4 regions of the Agarivorans sp. 1_MG-2023 genome follow, and region 1 is predicted to be linked to each of the others. Evidence: predicted binding sites of a transcription regulator. Region 1 holds the regulator's gene; each other region holds the start of a gene.
The links. Region 1 encodes sigma-54, which starts transcription at its own class of promoters, with help from an activator protein. Its sites were predicted from a motif close to GTTGGCACGNNNNTNGNNT; they were not measured.
Positions count from the first base shown of each region.

Region 2: xdp1 (exosortase-dependent surface protein XDP1) is a predicted target of sigma-54. The motif match lies at 2,973-2,991, and genes of this name have one in related genera.
Region 3: Q4592_RS04155 (CmpA/NrtA family ABC transporter substrate-binding protein) is a predicted target of sigma-54. The motif match lies at 2,755-2,773, and genes of this name have one in related genera.
Region 4: Q4592_RS09815 (PEP-CTERM sorting domain-containing protein) is a predicted target of sigma-54. The motif match lies at 2,858-2,876, and genes of this name have one in related genera.

Region 1 covers NZ_JAUOSJ010000008.1:173,398-179,306, reverse strand. Annotated here, with positions in the region: gene mgtE (magnesium transporter) at 1-526, opposite strand, end outside; gene Q4592_RS13605 (HPr family phosphocarrier protein) at 596-886, opposite strand; gene rapZ (RNase adapter RapZ) at 852-1,709, opposite strand; gene ptsN (PTS IIA-like nitrogen regulatory protein PtsN) at 1,736-2,179, opposite strand; gene hpf (ribosome hibernation promoting factor) at 2,188-2,475, opposite strand; gene Q4592_RS13585 (RNA polymerase factor sigma-54) at 2,499-4,001, opposite strand; gene lptB (LPS export ABC transporter ATP-binding protein) at 4,052-4,777, opposite strand; gene lptA (lipopolysaccharide transport periplasmic protein LptA) at 4,780-5,256, opposite strand; gene lptC (LPS export ABC transporter periplasmic protein LptC) at 5,282-5,839, opposite strand; gene kdsC (3-deoxy-manno-octulosonate-8-phosphatase KdsC) at 5,836-5,909, opposite strand, start outside.
Region 2 covers NZ_JAUOSJ010000003.1:283,958-289,866, reverse strand. Annotated here, with positions in the region: gene Q4592_RS05660 (tetratricopeptide repeat protein) at 1-2,028, opposite strand, end outside; gene xdp1 (exosortase-dependent surface protein XDP1) at 2,174-2,917, opposite strand; gene Q4592_RS05650 (ferredoxin--NADP reductase) at 3,163-3,900, opposite strand; gene Q4592_RS05645 (lipocalin family protein) at 3,927-4,466, opposite strand; gene Q4592_RS05640 (sulfite exporter TauE/SafE family protein) at 4,483-5,241, opposite strand; gene lhgO (L-2-hydroxyglutarate oxidase) at 5,394-5,909, shown strand, end outside.
Region 3 covers NZ_JAUOSJ010000002.1:458,310-464,218, reverse strand. Annotated here, with positions in the region: gene Q4592_RS04165 (ABC transporter ATP-binding protein) at 1-207, opposite strand, end outside; gene Q4592_RS04160 (ABC transporter permease) at 223-1,188, opposite strand; gene Q4592_RS04155 (CmpA/NrtA family ABC transporter substrate-binding protein) at 1,314-2,699, opposite strand; gene Q4592_RS04150 (ABC transporter substrate-binding protein) at 3,070-3,771, shown strand; gene Q4592_RS04145 (FKBP-type peptidyl-prolyl cis-trans isomerase) at 3,838-4,458, opposite strand; gene Q4592_RS04140 (N-acetyltransferase) at 4,512-4,901, opposite strand; gene Q4592_RS04135 (M48 family metallopeptidase) at 4,972-5,832, opposite strand; gene cobU (bifunctional adenosylcobinamide kinase/adenosylcobinamide-phosphate guanylyltransferase) at 5,868-5,909, opposite strand, start outside.
Region 4 covers NZ_JAUOSJ010000005.1:321,438-327,346, forward strand. Annotated here, with positions in the region: gene brnQ (branched-chain amino acid transport system II carrier protein) at 1-1,119, shown strand, start outside; gene Q4592_RS09810 (methyl-accepting chemotaxis protein) at 1,316-2,683, shown strand; gene Q4592_RS09815 (PEP-CTERM sorting domain-containing protein) at 2,927-3,520, shown strand; gene fldB (flavodoxin FldB) at 3,611-4,138, opposite strand; gene xerD (site-specific tyrosine recombinase XerD) at 4,232-5,152, shown strand; gene Q4592_RS09830 (thioredoxin fold domain-containing protein) at 5,265-5,909, shown strand, end outside.

The DNA.
Region 1 (5,909 bases):
CGTCAGTGGCTTCGGGTAATTCACCGCGCACCCGTAAGTAGCGTAATACCACATCAATGGTGACGTCGGCACGAATGGTGATGGTATCAGTGTTCATGATACTGCCGGCAGTATCTTCAGGGTAGGCTAAGGCGGCTTCTACACGATGGCGATCTTGCCCGTCCATCTGTTCTAATACTTCTTGATAAACACTATCAGGCAGGCTACGCAGCACGTAAGCGATGTCATCGGTGTCCATGCCTTCGGTGGCTGCGGCAAGCGTCTCTGGCGCCATTAATTGCAGCACGCCTTCCATTACGTCTTCGTTAAGTTCTTCGAGAATTTCGCCGTGTTGTTCAGGATCGGTGAGTTGCCATAACACTTTCCGCCCTGCTGGGGGGCTAGATTCTAGCAGTAAGGCTACGTCACAGGCCGGCATTTGATGAAGCATGCGCCTAACATGCACAAACATACCGCTGTCTAGAGCTTGGTTAAGCTCCTGTAAGCGTTTGTGCTGATTAGGGTTTAACTCCATCTCTTCCGGCATAAGCATTCCCTATTATTGTTTGTTTAAGCGGCGCTTGCTAAGTGTAGCGTGTGTTTATTGCGCTTTGGTTTATTCTTCGTCGAAATTCGCTTCTATTAACGCTTGAACGGCATCTAAAGCGGCAGTGGCATCGTCCCCTTCGGAAATAATGGTTAAGGTATTTCCTTGAGCGCTGGCTAACACCAACAAGCCCATTACACTGGCGGCAGAGGCGGTTTTCTCGCCATCGATAATGGTTAGTTCAGCATCAAATTTCTGGGCCAGCTCTACCAGTTTTGTCGCTGGGCGAGCATGCAACCCCAGCTTGTTTTTAACGATAACTTGCCTAGTGAGCTTCAAGACGGTGTTCCAAAGTGCGATGGCGACGTTGTACTTTACGCTGGGCACTAAAGTGTTCAGCTAATTTTTCTGCTACGTAAACACTGCGGTGTTGGCCACCAGTGCAACCAATGGCAATGGTTAGGTAAGCGCGGTTATTGGCTTCCAAATGCGGTAACCAAGATTGTAGTAAATCACGAATTTGCTCAATGTATTGATTGACCAAAGCTTGTGCAGATAAATACTCTTGAACAGGTTTATCTAAGCCTGTCAGTGGCCGCAACTCTTCTTGCCAATGAGGGTTAGGCAGAAATCTAGCATCAAACATATAGTCAGCATCATTAGGCACGCCGTTTTTAAAGCCAAATGATTCAAACACTAAAATTAACTGTTGTTGCTGATCGCCAGTTACTCTAGAGCGAATTAAGCCACTTAGCTCATGCACTGATAAGCGTGAAGTATCGATGCGTAAATCAGCATTTCGAGATAACGGTGCCAGCAGCTCGGTTTCCGATTCAATCGCTTCAGCCAGAGACAAATTGGTTTGACTCAGCGGGTGAACTCGCCGAGTTTCGCTGTAACGGCGGATCAGCGCCTCGTCTTTAGCATCTAAAAAAATGCTTAACAGATTCACATCAGGGCCGGCGTTGCGAATAATTTGGCCTATCGGCGAAGGTTCGTCTGGAAGGTTTCGAATATCGATACTTATTGCTACTTTAGAGTAAGTATTTTTTAAGTTATCGATAAGAGATTGCCATAACACAACCGGGAGGTTGTCTACACAATAGTAGCCCAGATCTTCTAGTACTCTCAAGGCGACGGTTTTTCCTGAACCAGAACGCCCACTCACGATAATGAGTTCCATGACTATCCCTAACGGTGATTAGAGTATTAGGCTACCATGATGTCGTATAATTCGTCATCACTTTGTGCACAACGAAGTTGTTTGCATACTTGCTTATCGTTAAGTTTTTCAGCTACTTGAGATAAGGTGTTGAGGTGTTGTTTACACTGATCTTCTGGTACCAGTAAGGCAAAAACCAAATCAACAGGTTTATTGTCAATGGCGTCAAAAGCAATTGGAGGATCACAACGTAAAAAAACAGCGGTTGTTTGATGCTGTTTATCAATGCGGCCATGAGGTATTGCCACGCCTTGCCCGATACCGGTGCTGCCCATTTTTTCTCTATTCAACAAACTCTCAAATATACATTGAGCTGTCGTATCCAGTTGACCAGCGGCTAGTTCACTAATGATTTCTAAGGCGCGTTTTTTTGAAGAGCATTGGACTGCACTTTGAGTGCAATCCAAGCTTAGTACTTTATCTATTTGCATGGAGGTGACTAATGTTTGTTAAGTTTTTCTTTATGTTTGATAACTTGGCGGTCAAGTTTGTCGATGAGGCCATCAATGGCGGCATACATATCTGAATGTTCAGCGGTAGCGAATAATTCACCGCCATTTAAATGTAAGGTGGCTTCTGCGATTTGATTGAGCTTCTCGACGTTGAGGATGACATGAACATTGTTTATCTGGTCAAATCGTCGAGTGAGCTTGGCAAACTTGTTATGGACATATTCTTTTAAAGACTCAGTAATATCAACGTGGTGTCCGGTAAGATTAATTTGCATAAATATAGTCCCCTTGATTGGCCTTAAAGTAGGCTCTTACGTTGGTTAGAAGGTGGTATCGCTAAAGACTCACGATATTTTGCAATCGTACGCCTTGCCACCTTGATCCCCTGATCTGCCAAAATATCAGCAATCTTACTATCGCTGAGAGGTTTACTGGTATTTTCGGCAGCAACCAGTTTCTTAATTAATGCACGAATAGCGGTAGATGAACATTCACCGCCGCCATCGGTAGCCACATGGCTAGAGAAGAAATATTTAAGTTCGAAAATGCCGCGAGGTGTATGCATGAATTTTTGAGTTGTCACTCGCGAAATTGTTGATTCGTGCATTTCTACTGCTTCGGCTACATCGTTCAGCACCATTGGCTTCATTGCTTCTTCACCGTATTCGAAGAAGGCTTGTTGGTGGTGAACGATACAGTTAGAGACTTTGAGTAAGGTTTCGTTGCGGCTTTCAATACTCTTAATAAACCACTTGGCTTCTTGTAAGTGGCTACGGATAAACTGAGTATCGGTGGCATTAGACGTTTTACTTAAGGATGCATAGTGAGAGTTTACTCTTAGCTTCGGCATCGCATCGGGGTTTAGCTCTACCACCCAGCGACCTTGACGCTTCACTACGGAAACATCGGGAATAACGTATTGGGCTTGGTTTGGCTCAACAGCGTTACCCGGGCGTGGCTCTAAGGTGTGAATCAAACGCATCACTTCGCGCAGCTGGTCTTCTTTTAATTTGGTCTTTCGAGCCAATAAGCGAAAATCTCGATTGGCTAATACATCGATATGGTTAGACACCACATCTTTGGCTTCATTTAGCCATGGTGTTTCTGGGGAAAAACGACTTAATTGAATTAACAAGCATTCTTGTAGCGAGCGCGCGGCAATGCCTACGGGGTCGAAATGCTGAATCCGTTTTAGTACTGCTTCAATTTCGTCAAGCTCTACATCTAAGTCGTTATTGTCACTAGAATTGAGGCCATCTAATAACTGTTCACAATCTTGTGTGAGGTAACCTGATTCATCTACTGCATCAATAATGGCTAAAGCAATGGCTTGGTCTACTTCGCTGAAAGGAGTAAGGCGCATTTGCCACAGCATGTGATCTTGTAAGGAATCAACGGTTTCGCCTTGGAATAACATATCATTGTCGTCACCACCGCTACTGCCGCTCGATGAGCTAGCTGGCGCGGAACTGGCGCTATAAATATCGTCCCAAGTGGAGTCTACGGGCAGGTCATCAGAAACAGTTTCTTGGTTAATGGCATCGCCAGCTTCCATTTGGCTGCTGTCTACGTCGGCGCTAGATTCGGCTTCTGTAGATTTTTCATTGGCTGACTTAGCGTCTGTTGCGTCACTATCATTCGAATGTGACTCATCCGCCTCAAGCAGAGGGTTACTTTCCAGAGCCTCTTGAATTTCTTGCTGTAAATCCAGGGTTGAAAGCTGGAGTAAGCGTATGGCCTGTTGTAACTGGGGGGTCATGGTTAACTGCTGACCAAGACGCAACTGCAAAGATGCTTTCATTAACTACCGCTATCCCTTCTTTTTATATTATTTTCTAAGCTGCACTTTAACTATAGCTTGAATTGTTCACCGAGATAAACTCGTTTCACGTGCTCGTTTTCAAGTATTTCTTGTGGCTTACCTGAGGCTATCAATTCACCCTGACTAACGATATAGGCATGCTCACAAACATCGAGAGTTTCCCTTACATTGTGGTCGGTAATTAATACACCTAGACCGCGATCACGCAGGTGTTCAATGATTTTTTTAATATCAATAACGGAAATAGGATCTACCCCAGCGAAGGGTTCGTCAAGCAAAATAAACTTAGGGGCTGCGGCTAAGGCGCGGGCAATTTCTACCCGGCGACGCTCTCCGCCTGACAGGCTCATACCAAGATTTTTGCGAATATGGCCAATGTGAAACTCTTCTAGCAAATCGTCCAATGCGCCAATCTGCTGCTCTTTGTCCAAATCCTTACGGGTTTCTAATACCGCCAGAATATTTTTTTCTACCGATAAACGGCGAAAGATAGAGGCCTCTTGCGGGAGATAACCAATGCCTTTTCGTGCACGAGTATGCATAGCGGTGCTAGACAGATCATCGTCATCGATAAGTATTCGGCCTTGGTCTCGCGGCACTAGACCAACCACCATGTAGAAGGTAGTGGTTTTACCGGCGCCGTTTGGCCCTAGTAAACCAACAATTTTCCCGGTTTCTACATTTAAACTGACGTTCTTTACTACCTTGCGACCTTTGTAGCTTTTGGCAAGGTTCTCAGCGATTAAGGTACTCATGATTACTCATTGTCCTCGGGGGAGAGTTCTTCTAATTGCTGAGGCAGGAAGATAGTGGTTACGCGATTATTTTCATCGCCTTGAGCAACCATCTCTTGTTTATTAATGCTGTATTTAATCATTTGGCCTTTTACTAAGCTCTCTTCTTGCTTGAGCTGAGCATTGTTGGTTAAGGTGAGGGTCTGCGTTTTTAAATCGTAACGCACCTCGTTGGCCTCTGCTTCAATCGGCTTGCCGCTGTCTAGTAGTTGGTAAAAAGTTGCCGGTTCGCCTTTGGCGATCATCACCTCGCTGCCTTTTTCTTCACTACCTATTACGCTGAGTTCTTCGGCGTGCATTTTTATTGAACCTTGAGTCACCACTACATTATTGTAGAAAGTGACGCGGTTTTCTTTGATGTTGACCTGCTGGCGGTCGGCATCAACAATAATTTGTTTGTTGAAGTCGTCTTCAAGTGCTTGAGAACCCCAAGAAAGCATAAACAAGCTAGCCGCTAGCGCTAACTTACTCTTGTGGGTTGTGGTAAACCGCTTCGATATCATCTAATAAAGTCACTATTTCGTTAGCTAGATCACCGTCCATGCCAACACCATACAGTTCGTACGATGGGCCATACACGGTAACAGGTTGATCGCTGCTCATGGTTTCGCTTTGCAGATCGATTTCCAAACTTTCGGTAATTATGTCGCGAACATACTCGCCACGACTTAAGTTTTTAATCACTACATTGTCATTTAAGGTGACAGTTTGTTGCTGCTGTACTGTAGCGTGATCAGCCACAATTTGCCATACAGGTTGACGAGGATCTGGGTAAACCAAAATCTTTGGTTGAGTAAATTCTGTGTGCTTAAGTTGTTCAAAAAACTCCATTTGTTCGGCGTAGATACGGTAACGTGGGCTGCCGTTTTCGCCAAAGCTGACGCTATAGAGTTTCTCTGCAACAAAGTTGGGCTTGCTGGCTTCGCGTTGAGCGCTTTGTTGTTTAGGATCTGAGGGGCTTAATTGCCACAACACCAAGGCGAGAACGAACAGGCTCGCAAAAAACAGCGTAACGCGATTCATACACTCATACCTTGAGCATATTCTAGCTGATCTTTGGCTTGCAGTATCAGATCACAAAGCTCGCGTACTG
Region 2 (5,909 bases), on a different contig from region 1:
TTTAGGGTCAAGTTCGTGAGATTTAAGTAAGCTCGCTTTAGCAGCAGACAGTTGCTTTGCTTGAATCTGCATTTGAGCCAAAGTAACTAAGTTTTCCGGCTGCTCTTTCCAAATACTGTCCAGTAATCCAATAGGATAAGCGGCATCGTCATAACGCTCCAAACGAATTAATACTTCAGCATAAGAGCTTAAATATTGCTCATTTAAAATGTATTCACGATTTAATTTTTCAACCTCGGCTAATGCCAAAGACCACTGTTGAGTTTGCATATATGTATCTAGCTTCAACTCCCTAGCCACTCTATTGTCTTGCTGATAAAGCAGTACTTTATCTAATTGCTCAATAGCTTGTGGGTAGTCTTGCTGCTGCAAGTAGATACGAGCGGCCAGCAAATAGCTCGCCACATGGTCATTTTGCGTTGTAAGAATTTGCTTGAGCAATACTAAAGCCTGTTCGGGCTTACCTTGGCTTTTTAGCACCAAAGCTTTATTAAAACGTGCACCCAAATTACGTGGGCTGCTCGCTAAAACATCATCAAGATAACGCAGTGCCAGATCAAACTGCTGAGTTTTAATGTAGTAAGCAGCGATTAAATTTTGCGTAGGGCTGGTTTTAATATTTCGGCCAATCAGCTCTTCTACTGCAAGTTTAGCCTGGGCATAATTATTAACTTGTAGAGCCAACTCACCTTTCAACTGCAGCCACTTTATCGGGGCGTCTACTTCGCTATAAGATAAAGTTTGCAACAAACTTAAAGCTCGCCCTGCTTCACCACTCGCTCGTGCTAGCTCAGCTTCTAATATAACCACATAATTTGAATCGCTATGATAAGCGCGAATTTGCTCAAAAGCCTGTTGCGCGGCACGTAACCGCCCTGCGTCTATATAGAGATATACCAACTGTACCGACAATCCGAGGTCGCGAATAATATAATCAAAGTTTTCTTGAAGGAGTAGCTGCAGTTTATAAGGCTCGCCCGAACGCAAATACACCTTAGCAAGCATTCTTGTTGCGCCTAAATCACTGGGTTTCTGCCGTAAATACTGGCTCAGGTACTGCTGGGCTTTTTCATCATTCTTTAAAATAAATTCTGAGGCACCTTGAATAAACAACAGCGTATTTGCATCAGTCAGTTCTTCGCCTTCTGCAGCTGATACCTTTTGAGATAATTCAGTAAGCGCTTGCTCAGCCAGCTCAGCATTATCTTCATCACTTAACAAGGTAGCACTAATTAAAATAGCGGTAGGATCGTTAGGAGTCTGTTCTTGGACTTTCTTTAAGTAGCGCTTAGCCTCTTCTAGCTGATTAGCTTTAAGGTGGGTCATCACCAAACTACGTAAAACTTTAGGGTCTTCAGGATCTAAACTATAGGCTTTCTGATAACTTTCTAGCGCGGCGCTCATCTGGCCTTGATTTGCTTCTAAGTTTCCCTTTAATAGCCACGTTCGCTCATTGTTTTCAGCAATGCTTAAAGAACGTTTAACCCACTGCTCAGCCAGAACATACTCTTTCTGCTGCAGATATAAAGTAGCCAAGGTATTCATTGCACTAGGTTTATTAGGGATTAACTTCGTCGCTTGCTCAAACTCCTTACGCGCTAAATCAGCTTGGGAGTTTAATAAGTAGATCCGTCCACGCAACAGCTTCCACTCAAACTGAGTTTGTCGCGAAAACTCGCTCGCTCGTTCTTCAAAAGCCAATACTTCGGAGGTCTTTCCTTGCAGCAATAGAACATTACCAAGCATTGGCAATACTAAATTAATATCAGCACCAAGGTTGAGTGCTTCCTCCAGTTGTTTTTCAGCTGAACCTAAATTATTAGCGTTGAAATACACCTTTGCGAGTAACAGCTTTGAAGAAAGATGTTCAGGGTTAGCCGTTAAGGCATTTTTTAAATGAATAAAAGCTTCGTTTTCTTCCCCACTATGAAAGGCTTTAACGGCCAACTCGTATTCATTTGCTTGCTCATTAGCAGAGCTAAAGCCGGCAACACACAAAAGTAAGAAAGGGAGAAAAGACTTTTTCATTGGCAAACAGGTTCCTTGTTACAGCGAGGGTCAATCAATTAACCGACAAACAGTATCTAATGAACCAGAGGCAAAAAAAAGACAAAAAAATACGAAATACAGAGTATTTCGTATTTTTCGCTAAACAGGAAAAGGAATTTTGTATTTAAGCTTGGCGCTTTCTGGTACGTAGTGCAATACCAAATAGGCCCGCTGCAAATAACAGTACTGTACCTGGTTCTGGAACAGTAGCAGCAAACTGAGGTGTTTCGGTATTTACACCAGCAAGCTTGAATCCATCGTTGTTAGCAGACCAGTTCAAGTTACCGAATATAGGGTTGTATGCACCAATCAACCAATATTTAGACACAGCATCTGAATCAATAGCTTGATAAGCGTAATCGTCGGCATTACTTACTTCGGCTTCTGTTGTCCAACCTAAACCAGCTAAATCAGCCCATCTTTGATTATTCACAGTAGCAACATCACTGCCCGAATAAGCCAATACTGAAACATCTGCGTGACTAGCTTGCCTATTAGTTCCGTGATCTTCACTGGCCCAACCTAAAGTGAAGCCCGCTAGATTTACCGCTTCATCAAAAGTTAGCAAAACCATATCAAAATCGTTGCCGTAGCTGTCGATAGAATGTTGCGGAGTATTGTTCGGCTCATCTCTGTTATCAGACATCAAGCCATATGAGTTCGAATATCTAAGTTTGGTATTTTTAATACGTCCGTCATTAGGGTTGGCGGTATCCGACCAACCAGTAACACTTAATCCAGACATATCCAGAGAGTTACCGTTTCCAGTGCCGGATAGTGAACCATCATCAAAATCCCAAACTTGCTCCGCAGAGAAAGCTGACATAGACACAGCACACGTTGCTACTAATAAAATTTGTTTAAACACAGCGCCCCCAAAATAGCATTCTGTATATTATTTAAAAACCGTCCTGACCAATACAAAGCAATAAACAAGCCAATAAAATTAAGTCTTTACTTCCAATACGTTACAGTTAAAAAATTCAGTAAAACTGTAACATTGTAAAGAAAACTGACAACAAGCGTTGCTTTTGTAACCACTAAAAACTAGGTTGATGTTCAGGAGCTAAAAATTTGATGCGAGCAGATTAACATCAATGCTCATAAAACGCACTACCAGTATCGCTCCACCGTTACTTGCCCAGGTTTACGTCGTAAATTTTTCTTCAAACCTTTTTGCTCTAAGATTACTTGCGCATCGGTGATCATTTCGGGGTTACCACACATGATCACTTGGGAATGCTCTGCGCTTAATGTAAGGCCAAGCCCTTGCTCCAACGACCCATTCGCTAAGGCTTCAGGGATTCTGCTTTTAAGCGCACCTTCGCAGTCTTCACGAGTAACCATGGCTTGAAACTGGAACTGTGTGGGGTGTTCTGCTTGGTATTTATCAATAAGATCTTTATAAGCGATATCTTTGACTTTTCTCACGCCGTAGACCAACGCAATTCTCTCAAAACGTTGCCAAGCTTGCGCCGTTTCTAACATTGAGAAATACGGTCCTATTCCAGTTCCGGTGCCAATTAACCACAAATGCTTCCCCTCGGGCACTTCATCCAACACCATAAACCCTGCGGCACTGCTAGAGACATCGATGGTATCCCCAACACTCAATTGATGAAGATTAGGTGACAGCAAGCCTTGCTCTACCTTAATCGCAAGCACTTCTAGGTAATCGGTATCAGGAGGATTAACTAATGAATAGGCACGAGCTACTCGCTTGCCCTCTCTTAACTCTGATAACTTAATGAATTGCCCAGCGACAAATGGCGTAATATCGGCCTTAATTCGTAAACTGAATAGCTCATCATTCCAATCAATACGTTCAATTACTTTACCCTCAGTCCACATACTTGTTCCTTTACTAAGACAAATTCTTATTCTTGAGAAGTAATCACTTCAGAGTGATGATCTACATAAATCAACGCATCTACATCGTAGCCTAAGTCTTTAGCCTCGTGAACCAAGTCTCTTTTCACTTGGTGAGCTAAGTCAGGCGTTCGAGCAAGCAACCATAAATATTTTCGGTTAGGGCCAGCAACCAACGCGTATTGGTAGTCTTGCTCATCCAAGGCAAACACGACATAAGCACCATAAAATGGTCTAAAAAAGGACACTTTGAGATGCCCAATGTCTGGTGAGTCAACAAACTGAGCAATACCTTCGGCTTCAAACCACTGTTGTTCCTGCTCAGAAAAGCCTTTATTTAATACCGTTACTTTGCCGTCATCACGTAAGCTATAAGTTGCGGTCACATGGCTCATGCCACGCTCGAATGAGTGATCTAAACGGGCAACTTCATACCAAGTTCCCAAGTACTTTTGTAACTGAAAATTACTCACCGGCTCTATGCCTTCTGGTTTGCCGCTACATGCACTTATCAACAATACGGCAACAAAAATAACTGTCTTTTTCATTAGTACATCCTTTCAACTAAAACCTTAAGGCGGCAATACAGCCAATCAAAGTCATAACAAACAGAAACCATTTAAGCGTATTAGTCGCCGCTTTTATAGCAAACTTTACAGCGTAATGGGCACCAATAATGTAACCCACCGCTAACACTAAACCCGGCAACCACAACACTTGCCCTCTGGCAATAAACACCACCAGAGCAATACTGGTAAAAGATAAGGTACACACTAATTTAAGCGCATTTGCTCTTACTAAATCGTAGCGCAAACTGCCGGCCAATGCTGCGATCAAAATAAACCCTACGCCGGCCTGAACAAAGCCGCCATAAAACCCTGCTAAACCCAAGCTCCACTTAGCTGAAGGCGTATCGTCCATTTTGCGAGCAAGGGTGCCCGGTTCTGGCGCAACGGCACTGGGTTTAAACAGCATTAATGCCGCCATTGCCAACATTGCCCCCAGTAACAGGTATTTGATAATCCAAGCTGGTGAATAGGAAGCAGCAACCGCTCCCACTAGTCCTCCCACTAAGGTGGGCCACAAAATGGGAACGACATCTTCAGTATCAAGCTTGTCGTGCTTCTTGAAACCCAAAACACCGGTTAAACATTGTAAAAAAATGCCCACTCTATTAGTGGCATTAGCCACTTCTGCTGGCATCCCCATTACCATTAATGCTGGCAAGGTTAAATTGGAGCCGCCGCCTGCTAAGGTGTTAATCACACCAGCGATTAGCCCTACCACCAGCAGTAACACACCATGATAAATAGTAAAGTCCATTTACAGTTCTCTATAGGGCATTGATAAGTTTGACCTTATCATTGCATTAACTGGAATTCAGCAGCAGATTGATATCTTTAGTCTAAGCTTCGGATTTTGTGCCAAAATAACTAGGCTCAACACCTTGAGTAATGAGTCAAAAGGATTATCCATTGAGTTACGACTACATCGTAATTGGCGGCGGAATTGTGGGTTTAGCCACAGCTTGGCAGCTAAAGCAAAATCACCCTTCAGCCAAAATAGTGGTTCTAGAAAAAGAGCCTTCGTTAGCTTTTCATCAAACCGGGCATAATAGCGGCGTCATTCACGCTGGGGTATACTACCCGCCGGGCAGTTTAAAAGCGCAATTTTGTAAACAAGGTTTGAAGCAAACCGTCGCGTTTTGCCAACAACACGACATTCCTTACCTTCAGTGCGGGAAATTACTGGTTGCGACGACCCCTCTCGAATTAAGCCGTATGCACGATTTAGCCGCTCGTTGCATAGAAAACGAAATAGCAATAAGCCAGTTATCAGCCCAGCAACTAACTGAACTGGAACCAAATATTTCAGGCTTAGGTGCGCTTAAGGTTAACGATACTGGTATTGTGAGTTACCCTCAAATTTGCCAAAAAATAGCTGAATTGTTTACCCAGCAAGGTGGTGAAATTAAACTTTCACATCAGGTG
Region 3 (5,909 bases), on a different contig from region 1:
CCCCTCCAAAACAACGCCGCCTTCAGTGGCGTTATACAACCCTGCCACAATATTAAGTACCGTCGACTTACCGCAACCAGAGTGGCCAATCAGCGATACAAACTCACCCTTTGCTATTTTTAGGTCTACACCATCTAGCGCTCTAAAAGGCCCGTTTTTGGTGGGGAAATCAATGCTTACATGATCGATTTGTAAATACTGTGACATAGTTATTTCCTTATCCTAACGTGCACTTTCTGGGCTTGAATGAGAGATTATTTTTTGCAGGCTTACCATCAACCAGTCAAGTACATAACCAATTAATCCAATCACTACTACAGCCACCATAATGCGGCCTAACGAGTTGGAGCTACCATTTTGGAATTCGTCCCAAACAAACTTACCCAAACCGGGGTTTTGTGCCAGCATTTCAGCGGCAATCAATACCATCCAACCAATACCCAAGGAGATACGTAATCCAGTGAAGATCATCGGCAACGAAGCTGGAATAGCAATTTTGAAGACCTGTTTACTCCAGTGCAGCTGAATCACGCGGCCCACGTTTAGCCAATCTTTATCAATAGAGGCAACACCCGTGGCCGTATTGATTAAAGTAGGCCATAACGAACATAGTGTTACGGTGATAGCTGAGGTAACAAATGACTTAGAAAACATCGGGTCGTTACTCACATATACCGCGCTCACCACCATGGTCACAATAGGCAACCAAGCGAGCGGTGATACTGGTTTTAATATTTGAATAATCGGGCTAATTGCCCCGTAAAGCTTTTTGTTTAAACCGCATGCTACACCAATAGGAATGGCGATAATGCTCGCTAAAATAAAGCCGGTAAACACGGTAAATAAACTGGTAAGAATTTGGTCAAAAAAGGTTTCTTTTCCGGTATAAGGGCGAACCTTTATTTTGGCGTCGGGGTTCTTAGCTAATTTTTTTTCGTTACGCACTTCTTGGCGTTGATAAAAAGCTTCTTCTTTTAACCGCTCTTCTTGGTGTTCAACCACCAAACCCTGATACTGCTGCCACACCTGCGAAGGGCCAGGTAAGGTCCCTAGACTGGTTTGCACCTTAGCTGCCGATACACTCCAAAGCAGTAAGAACAAAGCAATCGCCAGAAAAGGCAATCCAATACGCTCAAAAATTTCACTTAATTGCTGCTTTGGGTTTTCACCGCTGGCCAAACGCACCATGGGTACTACAGGGCTCAAACCTACTGTTTCTAGAGAGTGAATTAATTTATCTTTCATCACTACAACTCCTTTTGCGAATCTCGATGCCGGGCACTAAGCCCGGCCGCTCTCAGTAATGATATGACTTAGATCTTGTCGTCTTTTTTCAAACCAATGTCGAACTTATCTAAATAGGCATTTGGTTTTGAGCCGTCATATACAATATTGTCAATGAAGTGTGTTTGCGGTGGTTTAAAACCAGTCTCAGTTTTGAAGTTAGGAAACTCTGAGGCATCAATAACACCATCAGCAATCAGCTCTTTTGCCGCTGTCGCGTAAATGTCTGGACGGTAAACCTTTTTGGCAATATCCATGTACCAAGAATCTGGTTTGTTATCTGAAATTTGTCCCCAACGACGCATTTGCGTTAAATACCAAATTGCATCGCTGTAGTATGGGTAAGTCGCGTTGTAGCGGAAGAATACGTTAAAGTCTGGCACTTCACGTTTGTCGCCTTTTTCGTACTCAAAAGTACCGGTCATGCTGTTAGCAATAACGTCGTAATCGGCACCTACGTATTGGCTTTTAGACAAAATTTTCACAGCTTCTGGACGGTTCTTATTGTTCTCTTCGTCTAACCACTTAGCGGCGCGAATCATCGCTTTAACGACCCGAATGTGAGTATTTGGGTATTCATCAGCCCAGCCTTGGCTCACTCCAAATACTTTTTCTGGGTTATTTTTCCAAATCTCGTAATCGGTAACAACCGGTACACCAATGCCTTTAAATACTGCTTGTTGGTTCCAAGGTTCGCCCACGCAGTAACCGTAAATAGTTCCGGCTTCCATGGTAGATGGCATTTGCGGTGGCGGTGTCACCGACAACAGGGCATCTGCGTCAATTTTGCCTGATGTATCACCTTTATGTGGCGCATAGTAACCAGGGTGAATACCGCCAGCCGCTAACCAATAACGTAACTCGTAGTTGTGGGTAGACACTGGAAACACCATGCCCATATTGAACGGTTTACCTTGCTCAATGTAACTATCAACAACCGGCTTCAGCGCGTCGGCTTTAATCGGGTGAACGGGCTTGCCGCCTTCATGAGGCACATGTGGTTTCATTTGCGCCCAGATATCGTTTGATACAGTAATCGCGTTACCGTTTAAATCCATGCTGAAGGCTGTAATAATGTCGGCTTTAGTACCAAAACCAATAGTTGCACCTAGTGGCTGACCCGCTAGCATATGAGCACCATCTAGCTCACCGGTAATCACCCTATCTAATAAAACCTTCCAGTTCGCTTGTGCTTCTAGCTGAACATAAAGGCCTTCGTCTTCGAAGTAGCCTTTCTCATAAGCTACCGCTAACGGCGCCATATCGGTTAACTTAATAAAACCAAATTTTAAATCTTCTTTTTCAGGCTCTCCCACTTCGGCATGAGTAAAGCCAATAACACTGGCCGAGAGCACAGCTGTAGCAATGGTTTTTTTAATAATTTGTTGTAAGTTAACGGTGATTAATTTTTGCATCCCTGCTCCTAAGTACCTAGTTTGAAGTAATCATAAGGTGTTAATACTTAGTAGGTAGCCAATCACGTGCCAAGATCTAGATCACATTTTTTTAACGCTATAAATCATCAACTTAAAATTATTTATACCCCTTAAGTAGTATTTGTATTTTTTCAATGAATTCACTAACTTAGACCACCGTCGCACAACTTTGGCGCACAAGAATAGAGATAGTACGTAAGGCCATACCGTTACTTATCAGTGTTTTCGAGTGAGAGACAAAACCCCAAGTCATAACGATTCATAAGGAAATAACCCGCTATTTAGGTGTTCGACTATTTTGTTTTTCGTCTCTATAATCTACGAATTGTATTAAAACAAGTTAAGAAATATGAAGAACCTTGTATTCTATTTGTTGTTTTGCTTGATGTTATCACCCACCCTATCCGCTAAAACGTACCGTACAACCCAAGTGATTAGCGGGCCACTCGCAGAAATGGGGCAAGCTTTATTAATTGAAGCTTATTACCGCGCGGGAGAACGCGTTGTATTTGAGTTATTACCTAGCGCAAACGCCTTGGAGGCAACCAATAGCGGCGAGTACGATGCTGAGATGTTTCGTATCGACAATTTACAGACTAAGTACGCCAATTTAATTCAAATTCCTACCAGTTACTTAAGCTCAGAGAATGTGGTTTTTACTCGTTTAAGTGATCTAAAAGTGGAAGGATATGAGAGCTTAAAACCCTACAGCATTGCTTATCGCAGTAGTTTAAAGGCAGCTGAAATAGCCACCTTAGGTTTTCCCAAAACTAGCCAACTTCAAGACTTAGATTCAGCCTTAAGATTTATGAGTATAGGTAGAGCAGACCTAGTGGTAGAAGAACGCTGGTTAGGCCTAAAGCGTATAAAGGCGCTTAAGCTCAACAATGTTAGCTTAGTTGAACCACCTGTTGACCAATTAAAGCTCTATCATTATGTACATAAAGATCATGTCGAACTAGCGGCAAAACTCGATGAGGCATTTAAACAAATGCTTAAAGATGGCAGCGCTCAATCAATCATTGAGAGTGTATTGAAAAATGTAGAGTAATTCAGGTGGGTCATTCTATACAAAAAAACCGGCCAATGGCCGGTTCTTTAAGAAGGTTTATAGCTATTAGCCAAGAATAGCTAATAACTCAACTTCAAATACTAATGCTGCAAACGGAGGAATTGCCGCGCCAGCACCTTGTGAGCCATATGCTAGCTCTTGAGGGATGTAAAGTTTCCACTTGTCACCCACTTTCATGCGTTGTAGTGCTTCGGTCCAGCCTTTGATTACGCCGTTCACAGGGAACTCTGCAGGTTGGCCGCGCTGAACTGAGCTATCAAATACTTCACCAGAAATTAAAGTACCTTCATAGTGAACTTGTACTTTGCTGCTAGCACTTGGAGTTTCGCCTTCGCCTTCAACAAGTACTTCATATTGAAGACCCGTTTCAGTTTTGTTGATTTCAGGACGAGAACCATTTTCAGCTAGAAAAGTTTCGCCTTCAGCCATTGCTTCTTTATGCTGCTCAGCTTTTTTAGCTTCGATATCTTTAGTGATTTCTTGGAAAGCCGCACCAATTACTGCTTCGTCAAGTTGTGGTTGAGCACCACTCATCACATCACGAATACCATCTAACATGGCATTTAGCTCTAATCCGTCGAATGCTGCGCGCTCAATTTGCTCGCCAATTTGAAGGCCGTAACCGTAACTTGCTTGCGCTGCTGCGCCTTGATATTTATCGCTCATTTCAACTCTTAAATCTAATCAATAAAAAGAGCCAAAAGGTTAACATAAAGTGGCTAGAAAAACCGCGAATCAGTGGCTAAATGCGCCTTTTTTTGCACAAAGTCACTACCAGAAAACGCCACTTTACGAAGCTCTCCGTCAAAGGTAAAACCTAAATGGCGGTAAAAACCCTCGGCATGCTCGTTATCTTGCATCACCCAACAATGTAACCGCTTCACATTCGCCTGCTGACAAGCGTGTTTAAGCATTGCGCGCCCCCAACCCTTACCAATCGTTTTAGGCAAAAGGTATAGGGCTGCTAGCTCGGTTTCGTCAGCTTGTTTCTCTAGCATTAACAACCCTTCTAGTTGTGGATTTTTTAGCACCCACACTTGGTTATTGTCATTGCTTACTCGTTGCTGCCAAAGCTTTTGGTGCAAACTGGAGGGCAACACTTTGAACATTTTTTTTACTAGTTGCGGTGAGTAAACATGCTGCCAGCTTTTCCGCTGAACCAGGCAGATGTTTTCAATATCACTCTGCGTTGCTAGTTTTATCGGCATCTGACTTTTCACTGTCTATATCAAAACTTGCCGGGCGTTTACACTGGGGCACTTTCCCCTGGGCGATAGCTTGCTTTTCTAATTGCGTAGCACGCGACATTCGTGCTTCTAAGTCGGCGATACGGGTTTTATTTGAAGGGTGGGTAGACAAAAACTCGGGAACCGAACCACCACCGGCTTTCGCCATGTTCTGCCATAAGGCCACACTGGCTTGCGGATTAAATCCCGCACTAGCCATTAAGTCTAAACCCATTACGTCGGCTTCACTCTCTTGAGTTCGACCATAAGGCAATAATACGCCATATTGAACACCTAAGCCCAAAGCTGCCATGGCTGCGCCTTTGTGTTTAACGTCATCGCTCACCCCAATAGCTACAGCAGCAACAGCGGTGCCAATACCGGCGATTTGGTTTTGTGATAATCGCTCGTTACTGTGCTCTGCTAATACGTGGGCAATTTCGTGACCAATCACCGTGGCCAGCTGATCCGGTGTTTCTGCCACTTGAATCAACCCGGTATACACACCAATATGGGCTCCTGGCAAAGCAAATGCGTTCACTTGTTCTGAATCAAATACCACCACTTCCCAGTCTTCATCGCCATAGTGACCAGGAATTTCTGCGGTTACCGCGTTAGATACACACGCCACGTAGTCGTTGGTTGCTTTGTCGTTATAGATCTTTTCTTGCTTTTTGATTTCATCAAAAGACTGAGCGCCTAACGCACTCATCTTCGAATCATCATAAAGTAATACCCGCTTACGCCCTGTTGGCGAAGCAGAGCAACTCAGTAAAGCCGCTAGCGAAACGGTGACTACTGCTGTTTTTAGCATTTTATTCATGTATGACTTCCATTCTAGGCAAACCTTTAAGCCTGCGTATCCTTTAATATTAGCGGCAATCCAGCGCT
Region 4 (5,909 bases), on a different contig from region 1:
GCCAAAGCTGGCGGTGGCATTGTTCATCTAGGTCGTTATTTGCCAAGTAAAGTGGCCAATGCTATCGCACTGGCTATTTATTTAGTGTTAGTGCCAATGTTTGGTATTCCTCGTACCTGTTTAGTGGCCTATGAGCTAGGTTTTGTACCTTTGGTGGAAAGCGCTAGCCAGCTAACCTTAATTGGCTACTCTCTGTTTTACTTTGTCGCAGCACTATTCTTTATTTTACGTCGTGGCGGTTTGATCGACACCGTAGGTAAAATTATTACGCCGCTGTTGGTTATTTGTATCGCAGTGATTGGTGTGAGTGTATTTAGTGCACCGTTTGCCGAAATCGCCTCGGCTCAACAAAACTTTGCTTATATGCCATTTGGTCAAGGCTTTATCGATGGTTACAACACCATGGATGCCTTGGCTGCCCTAATGTTTGGTGTATTGATGATTGATGCGCTAAATGGCAAAGGTGTATCGGGTAAGTCTGAGCAATTTGGTTACTTGGTTAAAGCCAGTTTAATTGCCGCAGTGGGACTCACTTTGTTTTATGTAGTGCTGTTCTACTTAGGCGCAACCGCTACTGGTGTAGCGCCAGAGGCTAAAAACGGTGGCGAAATCATTGTTGCCTATGTTGGCGTGCTATTTGGTGCCAAAGGACAGTTTCTATTGTCTACAGTGGTTGGCTTAGCTTGCTTCACCACCGCTATTGGTGGTATTTCTTCGTTTTCTACTTATGTGAGTGACAATACCAAAATCTCATACAAGCTCACGGCTATTCTAACGGCAGCGTGTTGTGCGCTGGTTGCTAACATTGGTTTGAATCAACTATTGGTTGTGTCTATTCCTATTCTGATAGGTATTTACCCGGTTGCAGTAGCATTGATTGCCTTTAATCTTTTAGTGGATTGGTTTAATCGCCCACAAATGGCGGCTCGTTTAATTATTGGTGTAGCCGCTATTTTTGGGGTACTGGATGCGATTAAAGCGGCAGGCGTAAATATGGATGCCTTTAATGTACTGCCTGGTTTCTCACAAGGTTTTGCTTGGTTACTACCCACTCTAGCAGCGGTAATGGTTAGCGTATTTGTTCGCGATAGCAAACAACAAGTGGTTGAAACCGCTTAATTGTTAAAGCGCTAGCAGCCCTGCTGGCGCTTTAGTTCTACTTATTCATCATAAAAAATCAACACAATCGGTTAGCTTACGATTTTTTTGTTTGTCTTATCTCATTAGCTGAACGGCGAGATCTCGCATTCATTCAGCACGGGTCATAACATGGATGATCATTAATTGCGCAGTGCAATACAAAATGGAGTTTGTCATGAAAGAAGTCCCATTTAGATGGATCGATCGCTATAACATTCATTTAAAGTTACAGGAGAAATTCCTGTTAATGTTTGCCTTCCCCATGTTGGCCTTGGTGGCCATTTTGCTGATTGTATCAAGTAATTTTGAACAGCATTTGGCGCAGGTACATTTGCAAGAAGCGCAATTGCTAAGCCAAGTGATTCAAGCCGAACCAGAGCAACTACGCAGCGTGTTATCGCGTGCGGGATATTCGTTACGGCAAAATACAGTGACCTCACAACACGACGATACCTCAATATTTGATTTGTTTTCGGGATTTCAGTACGCCAGTATCGCGGCCATTTTATTTGTGGCGGGTTTGCTGTTTTATTACATCATGACCTTTATTGGTGGGGCGATGTACCAAATACACAACGCCCTAGATATGCTGGCCAAAGGTGACTTAACCTATCGTTTAAACTATTTCCCAGTACGTGATGAATTTAGCTCTATCGCCATCATTATTGATAAAGTCGCAGAGCGCGAGCATCAACTGGTAAGCGAAACCAATGCCACCAATGGCTTGGTAAAGCAGCTTTGCGAGCAACTAAGCAGTACCAGTGAACAATGCAACAGCCTTAGTGTTCAGCAGCAAGACAGGGTTGACTCGCTGGCCAGTGCTATTGAGCAAATGGTGGTGACAATTCGCAACGTTGCCGCAAACGCTAATGATACCGCCGAGCAAACCGACCAAGCTAATCAAGCCACTAGTGATGGGCAACAAAAAGTTGAGCTAACCGTAGACGCCATTGAGCACCTAATGAATGACGTGCAACGGGCGGAACAAGCGGTAACTCAGCTAGAACAGCGCACGCAAGATATTGGCGCGGTGGTCACCACTATTAACTCTATTTCAGAGCAAACCAATCTACTGGCCTTAAATGCGGCTATTGAAGCGGCACGAGCTGGCGAGCAAGGCCGCGGATTTGCGGTGGTGGCCGATGAGGTACGTAGTTTAGCTGGGCGCACCCAACAAGCTACGGTAGAGATTCAATCGATGATTGAAGAGCTGCAATCTACCAGTTCCGGTTTAAGTTCTACAGTGAAAGAAAGTGTGCAGCGCGGCGAAACCAGCAAAGAGATGATGGGCGGGGTGCACCAAACTATTGCTGATATTCACCAGCGTACTGATATGGTCTCGGCAAAAATTTCTGAGATTGCTACCGCTTCCGAAGAACAAGGTGCGGTAGCGACAGGCATTTCGGACGATACTCACCAGTTGCGTGATCAAACGGTGTTGGTGACCGAACTCGTTCAAGGTTCAGACCAAGCGATTAAGTCTTTGTTAGAACAAGTCGAAGTGCTGGAACTACTGACTAAAGAGCTAAATATTAAGCGCTAAGGTTTATTTAGGTAGGGTATCTGGTTAACTGTTCTTGCACGATAAAGCTTTGAGTTACATATATTTATAATTTAAATCTTATTAAAGCCGGTTAAATGTGTCGGCTTTATTTACATTTTTAGTGATATGATATTCGAAATAATCTTAACCTACTGATTAATTTGAATATTTGCGGATGGTCTGTTTTTTGCTTTAGCCTGCGATGAATATATAAAATATGATGTTACTTTAGGATAATTATCAATGACTAAGCTGTTCCCTTTATTGTTTCTAACTTTGTTTGCCAATCAACTAAGTGCCACTATCTTATCATTCGAAGATATACCTGGCGGTAGTGTGCAAAACCAATACGGGCATGCCCAAACTTACAAAGGTTTTAACTTCTCTAGCACTCTAGACTGGTTAGATTTAGAAGGTTCTAGTTGGAATTATGGCGCTAAAAGCGGTGAATTTGGTATGCTAAATAACCGTGGTGGTGTGGGCGTTATTACAGAACAAAATGGTGCAGATTTTACTTTTGATGGCCTTTGGGCGAAGAAATGGGCTACAGGTAAAGAATCTGGCGGCGCAGACTCTTCGTTTGGTGTATTGCAAGGTTACAATAATGGTGTGTTAGCGTGGACTGTTGATACTAGTTTAAATGGTAGTTATGAGTACTATAGCGCTCAAACAGGCTTGATCGATGAGTTACGCTTGGGTTTTGGTGGTATCTTTTTAGTTGATGATATTGTGCTAAATGAAGACGTTCCTGCAACAGTTTCTGAGCCTGCAAGCTTGGCTATTTTTGGTTTAGGTTTGGTGGGGCTTGGTTTTGCTCGAAAGCGTAAAGTAAACTAATTTATATTAGGTGAACATCAAATGCCCTGATAGCTGTCAGGGCATTTTTATGTTTGGAGTAGTAAGCTTCTAACGAGCATTGGCTTAGGTTTAGGCTAACTGTTTCAGTTCTTCTTTCAGCTGCTCACACCATTGATGAATGCGTTCATCACTTTGTTCAAACTGGTGTTCGTCGTCTAGCGCTAAACCATAGAAGAATTCTCCGTCTTCAGTAAGCGCTTTAGAGGCTTCAAATTCGTAACCTTGGTTTGGCCAAAAGCCAATAAAGTTTGCGCCAGAAGGGGCTAATTGCTCAAACAACATGCCCATTGCATCTAAAAACCATTCGCTGTAACCAATTTGATCACCCAAGCCAAACAGGGCGATGGTTTTGTTTTTTAAATCTAGGCCTTCAAGGTTGTCCCATACCGCTTCCCAATCTTCCTGTAATTCGCCATAATCCCAGGTAGAAATACCGAGGATAAGTAGCGAATAATCACTCATTTGCTGCACGTCGCAATCTTTGATGTTGAATACATCAAGGTTGTGCTCAGCAAATTCAGCTTGAATCTTTTCAGCTGCCATTTCGGTGTAACAGGTAGAAGAGCCGTAGAACAGGCCAATGCGCATGCTATGCATCCTTTAAAGCGTTGGAGAGTGCGCGGGCAGTGTACCAAAAGCCTTTAGTAACACCAATATGCTAAGTCTTAGCTTTGTAATGTAGTGAGCGAAATGCCAAGTAAGCAAGTTAAACCAAAAGCCAGCAAAATAGATAATCCGCATATCAACCGTTTTATCGAGCAACTGTGGTTTGAGCATAGCCTTGCAGAAAATACCCTTAATTCCTACCGAAACGATCTTAACCAGCTTGCCTGTTATTTACAGGGCAAACAGCTTGCGATTGAATTAGCTGAAGCATTGGATTTGCAAGGGTTTATCGCTTCCCGATTTGAGTTAGGTCAAAAGCCTGCTAGTGCGGCTAGGCAGTTATCTACCATGCGGCGTTTTTATCGTTTTTTACTGCAGGATAAAATCCGCACCAACGACCCTTGTGCATTGCTGGTACAGCCCAAGCTGGAGAAGAAGCTCCCTGGCACCTTAAGTGAAAGTGAAGTTGAAGCCTTGTTAGATGAGCCGCAACTCGATGATCCGATTCAGCATAGAGACTTAGCCATGTTAGAGGTTTTGTATGCCACTGGCTTGCGTGTTACCGAGTTAGTGAGTTTACAAATAGAACAGGTGAGTTTGCGCCAAGGTTTAGTCAGAGTTGTAGGCAAGGGCGGTAAAGAACGTTTAGTGCCTTTAGGTGAACAGGCTGTCGATGTATTAGAGCGCTATTTAAAACACGCCCGCCCAATGTTACTTAAACAAGAGAGTGACGTATTGTTTCCTAGCTTGCGTGGTAGCCAAATGACTCGGCAAACTTTTTGGCATCGCATTAAGCGTTATGCGAGTTTGGCGGGTATAAATAGTCATTTGTCGCCGCATACCTTGCGTCATGCATTTGCTACCCACTTGTTGAATCATGGTGCTGATTTGCGTGTGGTACAAATGCTGTTAGGCCATAGCGATTTGTCTACTACGCAAATCTACACCCATGTTGCTAATGAGCGTTTACGCTCGGTGTACCAGCAGCATCATCCGCGCGCTTAAACGTGCTAGTAACCGCTTTGTAATTAAAATTTTTGCATTTAAGCCATAGAGACGGTAAGTTTTGCTGTGTTTGCACGGTCTGCTTAAACACCCCTAATTCGGAGAAGATTTAATGAAATTATCCAAGGCCTTACTGTTGTCGATGAGTTTATTCGGCCTGAGCCTAAATAGCGCGTGGAGTGAAGACGCAGCCCAGTTAAGCGCTGTTAAACTAGATACCAGTAAAACCCAACATGTCATTGAAGCACGTTTAGGGGTGAGTGTTGACTCTATTGCTGAAACGCCGCTGGCGGGTATTTATGAAGTAGCCACCAGCCAAGGTTTATTTTACGTAAGCTCAGACGGAAACTATTTATTGCAAGGTAGCTTGTTTGATTTGGTGAATCGGGTAAACCTAACCGACCAAAGTATGTCTAATGTGCGTTTAACGCAACTGGCTAGCTTTGAAGATGACATGATCGTATTTAAAGCTAAGGATGAAAAACACGTTATTACGGTGTTTACCGATACGAGTTGTGGCTATTGTCGTAAGCTGCATAACGAGCTTTATACTTATAGAGATAAGAACCCAGAAACCAATAAAGTGGAAGACCTTCCAGGTTACACCGACTTGGGTATTACCGTTCGTTACTTAGCTTTCCCGCGTGGTGGAGTGGAGTCACCAGTGTATGGTGAAATGCAAAGCGTATGGTGCGCCGATGATAAAACAGCCGCTATGAGCGCGGCTAAAAATGGTAGCAACGTAGCACGTAGTAGC